2 regions of the Vibrio qinghaiensis genome follow, and region 2 is predicted to be linked to the other one. Evidence: predicted binding sites of a transcription regulator. Region 2 holds the regulator's gene; the other holds the start of a gene.
What was found. The regulator CRP, encoded in region 2, controls carbon source genes, mostly activating them, when cyclic AMP is high. The targets are predictions, from matches to a motif close to TGTGANNNNNNTCACA.
Positions count from the first base shown of each region.

Region 1: CCZ37_RS18625 (glycogen/starch/alpha-glucan phosphorylase) is a predicted target of CRP. The motif match lies at 2,535-2,550, and genes of this name have one in related genera.

Region 1 covers NZ_CP022742.1:1,091,371-1,095,863, forward strand. Annotated here, with positions in the region: gene CCZ37_RS18625 (glycogen/starch/alpha-glucan phosphorylase) at 1-2,400, opposite strand, end outside; gene malT (HTH-type transcriptional regulator MalT) at 2,987-4,493, shown strand, end outside.
Region 2 covers NZ_CP022741.1:2,480,526-2,485,018, forward strand. Annotated here, with positions in the region: gene CCZ37_RS11560 (hydrolase) at 1-384, shown strand, start outside; gene CCZ37_RS11565 (YheU family protein) at 444-650, shown strand; gene CCZ37_RS11570 (phosphoribulokinase) at 733-1,602, shown strand; gene crp (cAMP-activated global transcriptional regulator CRP) at 1,844-2,476, shown strand; gene CCZ37_RS11580 (DUF1338 domain-containing protein) at 2,580-3,374, opposite strand; gene astD (succinylglutamate-semialdehyde dehydrogenase) at 3,443-4,493, opposite strand, start outside.

The DNA.
Region 1 (4,493 bases), on a different replicon from region 2:
GCGGTCAGAGCTGAACTTACCCACCAACGCGGTGTTAAGAATCGCTTTCTTCGCCCAGCCAGCCTGGTCACGGTACTGCTTGTCCATCGCCTGATGCGCTTGTACATACGAGGCGAAATCAGCCAGCACTAGGTATGGATCACCACCATCAAGCAAGCTATCGAACGTGGCTTTCAATTTGCCCGGAGCGCCTGGGGTAAACTCTTCACCCACCAACAAATCCAGCGAAGCCTTAAGCAGCGGATCCGCATTGTAGTAATCATATGGGTTATAACCACTGGCTTTTAATGCTTCGACTCCGTCCACTTCCAAACCGAAGATGTAGATGTTGTCATCACCCACTTCCTCACGAATTTCCACGTTTGCACCATCCATCGTACCTATGGTTAAAGCACCATTTAGCGCCATTTTCATATTACCGGTACCAGATGCTTCTTTACCTGCGGTAGAAATTTGCTCGGATACATCGGCAGCAGGAATGATGATTTCAGCTATGCTCACACGGTAATCAGGAATGAAAACCACTTTTAGCTTGTTGCCAATGCGCGGATCGCTATTTACTTTTTCCGCAATTTTATTGATGGCGTAGATGATCTCTTTAGCTAGGTGGTAACCCGGTGCCGCTTTAGCCGCGAAGAACACCACGCGCGGCGTCATATCGAACGTTGGGTCATTCACTAAGCGATGATACAAAGAAAGAATATGTAACATATTCAAATGCTGACGTTTGTATTCATGCAAGCGTTTGATCTGCACATCAAAGATGGCATTGGTATCAAGCTCAATACCCATGTGCTCTGCGACCCAATCAGCCAAACGCTGCTTGTTGTGTTTCTTGACCGCCATAAACTCTTTTTGGAATTTCGCATCGTCCGCGTATTGAGCAATCTCTTCTAGCTGATCAAGGTGCGCTGGCCACTCAGTACCAATCTTGTCCGAAATAAGCGCAGACAAACCTGGGTTACAAAATTTCAGCCAGCGACGCGGCGTAATGCCGTTTGTTACGTTGTGCAAACGTGTTGGGTAAAGCTCGTGGAATTCTGGGAAAAGATCGCGTTTTACCAACTCCGAGTGCAGCGCCGCCACACCATTAACAGCGTAAGAGCCAACCACAGAAAGGTTTGCCATGCGCACTACGCGGTGGAAACCATCTTGGATGATGGAGAGTTTTTGCTGTTTCGACACATCACCCGGCCACTTAGCACGTACTTCTTGCAAGAAGCGGTGGTTGATTTCGTAAATGATTTCCATATGGCGAGGAAGCAGACGCTGGATCAACGACTCGCTCCACGTTTCGAGTGCTTCAGGCAGTAACGTATGGTTGGTATAAGCGAACGTTTTTGAGCTGATCGCCCATGCCTCATCCCAGCCCATGCCTTTCTCATCAATTAAGATACGCATCAATTCAGGAATGGAAATCGTTGGGTGAGTATCGTTTAGCTGAACGGTTTGATATTTAGGAAGATCCGCAATGGCATGACCCGCCGCCGCATGACGACGTAAAATGTCTCGCATTGACGCCGCACTGTGGAAATATTGCTGCATCAAACGCAGCGTCTTGCCTTTTTCGTGGTTATCATTTGGATAAAGCACTTTGGTAATGTTGCCCGCATCAATCAAAGCATGCTGCGCTTCAAAGTAGTTACCGTTGTTGAAATCCGCCAGTGAGAAAGGTGCAATCGCGCGGCACTCCCATAGACGCAATGGATACACCGTATCGCTTTCATAACCAACAATGGGTAAATCCCAAGGCATTGCTTGGACAAACATACCCGGAACCCAATGACGCTTTTCAACACCATTATCATTGATAACATCAACATGGCCGTAAAAACCAATCTCTTGTGCTAGGTGTGGTCGTGCCACTTCCCACGGGTAGCCTTCAACACAACGCCACGCATCAGGAGCTTCTTGTTGGTGGCCTTCATTAAAAGATTGCTTAAATAAACCATATTCATAATGTAAACCATAACCTACGGTTGGGTACTCTTGCGCAGCGCACGAATCCATGAAACATGCCGCAAGTCGTCCTAAACCACCATTGCCTAAGGATGGGTCGCGTTCTTCTTCTAATAAATCCGTTAGATTCTGGCCTAAACCAGCCATCGCTTCCGTGATTTGCTCATACAGACCCATGCTGATGAGGTTGTTGCCAGTTAAGCGGCCAATCAAGAACTCAAGTGATAAGTAGTTCAGACCCTTAGCGTTAACAATGCGCTGGTCTTGCTCAGTTTCGAGTAGATCAAACGTCGTTAGTTCAGCCAGTGCGCGCCCCATTGCGAGATACCATGAACGGCTATCTGCATTTTCAATGGTGGTTGCATAGGTAGCAGTCAGGTGTTTCTTTACGTTTTCTTGGAACGAGGCTTTATCAAACTTCTTCTGTTGCGTAGGTTTCATTAGCGAAATCTCACTTAGTCGTTTTAATTCATCTTCAGCATATCGTGCATCAGCTACGCAAGGTCGGCATCCTCCTAAAAATGACCTCGTTTAGGAGGAGGGCTCAGGGCGTAGAGAGCGAGCACCAGAGTCGCAGTGATCTATCTCTCATTCGTTGCACATAGCGGTTCATAAGCAGTGATTGTGATCACATCACCTTGCTCACTAGCCTAAATACTGCTCATGACGCTCAGGTTTCGATCAGGAATATCAATCTCTCAATATGAGAATTGGCTCTCAAAAAAATGAGCTTCATTTACAAATCACATGAGATTTTGTACATGCTCAGTTTTTATATAGCGCATAACAAAGAAGTTTTAGTGATTAAAATCACAATTATGGGGCGTAGATGATAAGTAAATGTGAATCCTGCAAGAATCTCGGGATGGATCAATAAACGTGCGTCACGACATCAAGTAACATCCATACAAAATGAGTGATAGTTCACTTGTGAACTCCTAAATAATGATGCTCTTCTTACTAAGCACCTCCAAAGCTACGATCAGCTTTTAAGTCAGTAACAAGAACAATAAATGGAATCTGGAAGATGTGGATACCTTCTAAGCTTACTCGCCCCGGCCGCCTACACAACGCCATCGTTCGCCCACGTGTGTTAGAGCTGCTTGCCCAAGCACCTTGCTACAAACTCGTGCTATTTCGCTCGCCTGCTGGTTATGGAAAAACCACCATGGCAGCGCAATGGTTATCAGACAAGACCAATGTGGGTTGGTATAGCATCGATGAAAGCGATAATGATACGTTCCGATTTATCAACTACTTACTGCAAGCGATTAATAAAGCGACTCAGCAAAGTTGTCCAAATGCCCAAAAACTGGCCGAGCGACGCCAGTTCTCTTCTCTACATTCACTATTTAGTGAAGTGTTTTCGGAAATGTCTGGCTTTAACAAAGAGTGCTATGTGGTTCTCGATGATTACCATTTGATCGCCGATGACGATATCCATGAAGCGATGCGCTTTTTCCTCAAACACATGCCAGACAACCTAACGCTGGTCGTCACTAGCCGTGCCACTCCACCATTAGGCACGGCCAACTTGCGCGTACGCGATTTGATGATCGAAATTGGTAACGAGCTACTCGCCTTTGATACCGAAGAAACAACACGCTTCTTTAATCAACGGGTCTCTGATGGCGTGGATGATGATACTGCCAACAACTTGTGCACCTATGTCGAAGGCTGGCCCTCCGCACTGCAATTGATTGCCTTACAAGCACAGCACCAAAAGCGCACGTTGGCGCAAACAGCGGAGTCAGTATCGCAATTTAATCATGCACATTTATGGGATTATTTAGTTGAGGAAGTGTTTGATCTGCTGGATAAAGAAACGCGCCAATTTTTGATGCAATGCTCAGTGCTCGATCACTTTAATGACGTGTTAGTCTCTGCACTCACCAAACGTGACGACGCGCTGAGCATGATTGAGTCGCTCAACCGCTATGGTTTATTCATTTATCCATTGGAAGGTGAGCACAACTGGTACCGGTTCCACAACTTATTTGCGGAATTCCTCTCTCATGAACGCTTGGCTCGCATCCCGCAGCAGGAGCAAGATCTGCATCGTGCCGCCGCGTACGCTTGGTTGCAAGAAGCTACTCCTCATCAAGCGTTGCGTCACGCCACGCTCGCCAACGATACTGACTTACTCGCTACTATCTTGACGCAATTTGGCTGGAAGATGTTCAACCAAGGCGAGCTTTTGGCTCTCGAAGAGGCCATTAACCAACTCTCCCCCACTCAGCTCTATCGCGAGCCTAAACTGTGTATGTTACAAGCTTGGCTGGCTCAAAGTCAGCACCGCTACTTTGACGTTGGGGATCTGCTGACTAAATCGACCAACGAGATGAAAGCGCTCAATGTTCAGCTCAGCACCAAAGAACAAGGCGAATTCAATGCCCTGCGTGCTCAAGTCGCGATCAACCAAAATGAGCCAGAAAAAGCCTTAGAGCTGGCGGAATTAGCGCTAAGCCAACTGGATCACACCGTTTACCGCAGTCGTATTGTCGCCACTTCAGTGGTCGGCGAAGTGAATCACG
Region 2 (4,493 bases):
CATAATGAGTTAGGTATTTCTCACCATCAAATTAAACACATCAAAAAACTTTACGAATTTGACGATCTCATCACCGCGCCTTTGCATGGTTTTCAAGATGCGCAGGATTACTACCAGCAGTGCTCAGGCCTTTCAAAGCTGACACAAATTCGCGTGCCGCTACAAATCATTCAAGCGCAAGATGATCCCTTTATGACGGATGCCGTGATCCCAAAATTTGCCTTACCAGAGAACATCCATTACCGCTTATTTACCCAAGGTGGCCATGTCGGTTTTCTCAGCGGTAGCGCGCTTAAGCCTAAATTTTGGCTCGAAGAAGCACTTCCAACCTATTACGAAGATCTGCGTCACGGCAACCCTATTGACCATCAATGCAACGCATGATTAATCACATATCGCTTTAAATCGATACCCTTTTCTCCATGACAGTTTAAGAGGTCGTCATGCTTATTCCTTGGCAGCACATTGCGCCTGAAACACTGGATAATTTGATTGAAACGTTTGTATTACGCGAAGGTACTGATTACGGAGAGCAGGAAGTACCATTGCAGCAAAAAATCGAGCAAATAAAGAAACAGCTCGCAACAGGGGAAGCGATCATCGTCTATTCTGAGTTGCATGAAAGTGTGGATATTCAATTGCGTAAATAATTTCCGCACAAAACAATCTACTCTTTTCGTGCTATATTGCAGCCATCGATAACAAGTACGTTACATACAGACAGGGTTTGTCATGTCAGCAAAACATCCAATTATCGCTGTCACCGGCTCGTCCGGTGCCGGTACAACTACGACCTCTGAAGCCTTTCGCAAAATGTTCAATATGATGAACATAAAACCAGCATGGGTTGAAGGGGATAGCTTCCACCGCTTTACCCGGCCAGAAATGGATGTGGAAATTCGTAAAGCGCGCGAACAAGGGAAGCACATCAGCTACTTTGGTCCACAAGCCAATGATTTTCCTGCATTGGAAGAATTTTTCCGCCAATATGGGAAATTAGGCACAGGCCAAGTTCGTCGTTATCTGCACTCTTTTGACGAAGCTGTGCCCTACAATCAAATGCCCGGCACCTTTACACCTTGGCAAGATTTACCAGAAAACTCGGATGTGATGTTTTACGAAGGTCTGCATGGCGGTGTAGTCGATGGCGATGTAAACGTCGCGCAGCATGTCGATTTTTTGATAGGTATGGTGCCAATCGTTAACCTTGAGTGGATACAAAAATACGTGCGTGATACACGTGATAGAGGCCATTCACGTGAAGCAGTGATGGATTCTATCGTTCGTTCAATGGACGATTACCTCAATTACATCACCCCTCAATTCTCGCGAACTCACATCAACTTTCAACGGGTGCCAACGGTTGATACTTCAAACCCACTTAACGCCAAGGGCATCCCTAGTTTGGATGAAAGCTTCGTCGTGATCCGTCTGCGCGGCATAAAGAATGTTGATTTCCCCTATCTGCTCGCCATGATTGATGGCTCTTTTATGTCGCGCCACAACACCATTGTGGTGCCGGGTGGCAAGATGAGTTTTGCGATGGAATTGATCGTCAGACCGATCCTGCAGCAATTGATTGAAACAGGTAAAATTGGCTAAGTGATCGGACAAGTTGACGGTTACTTTTCATACCGTGATCATGTGCACAGTTTTGCGTAAAAAATCATGCCACTGACACGATTAAAATCAAGAAATCGTTTCTGAAAAAGGATACTATCCTTAACCGAAACACAAGTTAGCTTGCAGCATTTGGAAAGTGCTCTTATCCTAGTAAGCCTATTTTAGGCTTAGCTACAATATGGAAAGCGGCAAGCGTACCCTGCAGAGGAAGTGAGATATTATGGTTCTAGGTAAACCTCAAACCGATCCAACACTAGAGTGGTTTCTTTCACACTGTCATATTCATAAATACCCATCGAAAAGCACGTTGATTCATGCGGGCGAAAAAGCAGAGACGCTGTACTACATCGTCAAAGGCTCGGTAGCGGTATTGATTAAAGACGAAGAAGGTAAAGAGATGATCCTCTCTTACCTCAACCAAGGTGACTTTATCGGTGAGCTTGGTCTATTTGAAGAAGACCAAGAGCGTACTGCTTGGGTCCGTGCAAAATCACCTTGTGAAGTTGCGGAAATCTCTTTTAAGAAATTCCGTCAGCTTATCCAAGTGAACCCAGACATCTTAATGCGTCTGTCTGCACAAATTTCTCGACGCCTGCAAGTCACCAGTCAAAAAGTAGGCGATTTAGCCTTCCTAGACGTGACGGGCCGTATTGCACAAACGCTACTTAACCTGGCGAAACAACCTGATGCAATGACGCACCCAGATGGCATGCAAATCAAAATCACCCGTCAAGAGATCGGCCAAATTGTAGGCTGTTCTCGTGAAACTGTGGGACGTATTTTGAAGATGCTCGAAGAGCAGAATTTAATTTCTGCCCACGGTAAAACTATCGTGGTGTACGGAACTCGTTAATTTCAATCAAAATGATTGAGATTGAATGCATAAAGCCACCTTGGGGAACTCAGGTGGCTTTTTCTTTGGTGATATTTCAGTACGAAAGTAAAAAGATGAGAGGCTATTGCATGTCTGTACTTTCAAATATCTTATCTGCAGAGGCCGCCACAAAACCACTGTAGAGTTCACCGTTGACCATTGGATAGCGTTTGGCAAATTCATAGAATCCACCGGGAATCACCTCCACCCCTTCCGTAAATTGCACCGGTACTTTATCGGCCATGGTCGACGACTGCTCAAGCAGCACATCAGGCGTACCTTTCACTTCCCCACCATTTTCATTGATGGTAAAACCCGCTTGGCGTAGATGATCATTGACCGCTTTCACTTCATTAAACGCCTGCAGTTGATTAACACTAACAGTGAAATGGTTTGCGCCATAACCATGCGCCGCCAACCAAGCGGCGTATTCACTTTCGTTGGCAAGCTGCAAATAATCGCTGTAGCTTAGTTGCCACAGGCGACCGCCATATAAAAAGTCACTGCTGTTTAATTTATTGCTATCGACTTGATGTACCAGCTTCTCCACAATGGCTTGGAGTGCAGGTGAGCACTCTTCCACTTTCAGCTCGCTTATGAATACTTTAGGCTGGGTCGAATCAGGGTGTTCATAGTGCTTCGCTACCAGCTTCTTACTTTCAAACACATAATCACCACAGGCAACGTAGCCTAAGGCAAGAAAAGGCTTAGCCAGCGTTTCAATACCTAATGGCGCAACATTGAAGGTTCGCAACGCAATATGGTCATTAATCAAGGCTTCGTCTTCTTGAAGCAAGTGATGGACTTTGTCGGCAGAAGGGCAAAGGCGCTGAATGTAGTCATTCCATAATGATTGAAATAAAACGGTTGGCGTCATAACGCCTCCTTGTCTGTGCTCGGTTTAAACCATGCTAGTAGGCATGGGGTTTTAGATAAAGTTTACTGCTATAGCTCAACCCCAGGGCTGAGCGTGGCAGGCAGTTCTGTCGAACAACCTTCCATTGATGCCATTGGGTATGCGCAGTAATCGGCCGCGTAATAGGCGCTTGGTCTTAAATTTCCCGACGCTCCCGGCCCACCAAACGGTGCATCACCACTGGCTCCGGTTAATTGTCGATTACGATTTACAATACCAGCGCGGATATGATCGACAAAGTAATCCCATTCGGCATCATTGGTCGACACTAAGCCTGCCGATAAACCAAAGCGAGTTTCATTAGCCAGTTGCACCGCTTGATCTAAGCTTTGGTAACGCACGACTTGTAACAATGGCCCGAAATACTCTTCATCAGGCAATTGACTAACTGCGGTGACATCAATAATGCCCGGAGTGACAAACGCCGCCTGCAAAGGTGTCGCGGCCAGCAAGCTGACGCCACCCAAGGCGCGTAAATTGTCCTGAGCAGCAAGAATGAACTGCGCCGCCGCTTGTGATATTTGTGGCCCCATAAAAGGTGCTGGCTCAGCAAAGGGATGATCAATACGCAATTTTTGAGTGGCACTGACCAGCTTTTCAAGTAACAGATCACCTTCATTCCCTTCAGGAACGTAAAGACGCCGTGCGCAGGTACAGCGCTGGCCTGCACTTAAAAATGCGGATTGAATAATGGTATACACTGCCGCATCAAGCTCGCCATACTGCTTAGAGATGACCATGGGGTTGTTGCCGCCCATTTCTAAAGCCAGCATTTTGCCCGGCTGCCCAGCAAACTGGCGATGGAGTAAATGACCGGTATTGGCGCTACCAGTAAAGAGAAGGCCATCAATGCCTTTGGCCTGAGCAAGCGCAATACCCGTTTCCTTCGCGCCCTGCACTAGGTTAAGTACACCCGCAGGTAGGCCTGCTTCTTGCCACAACTTCATCACAAACTCACCAGTCCACGGAGTCTGCTCTGAAGGTTTAAACACAACCGTATTACCCGCTAAAAGTGCAGGCACAATATGACCATTCGGCAGGTGGGCAGGAAAATTATACGGACCAAAAACCGCAAGAACA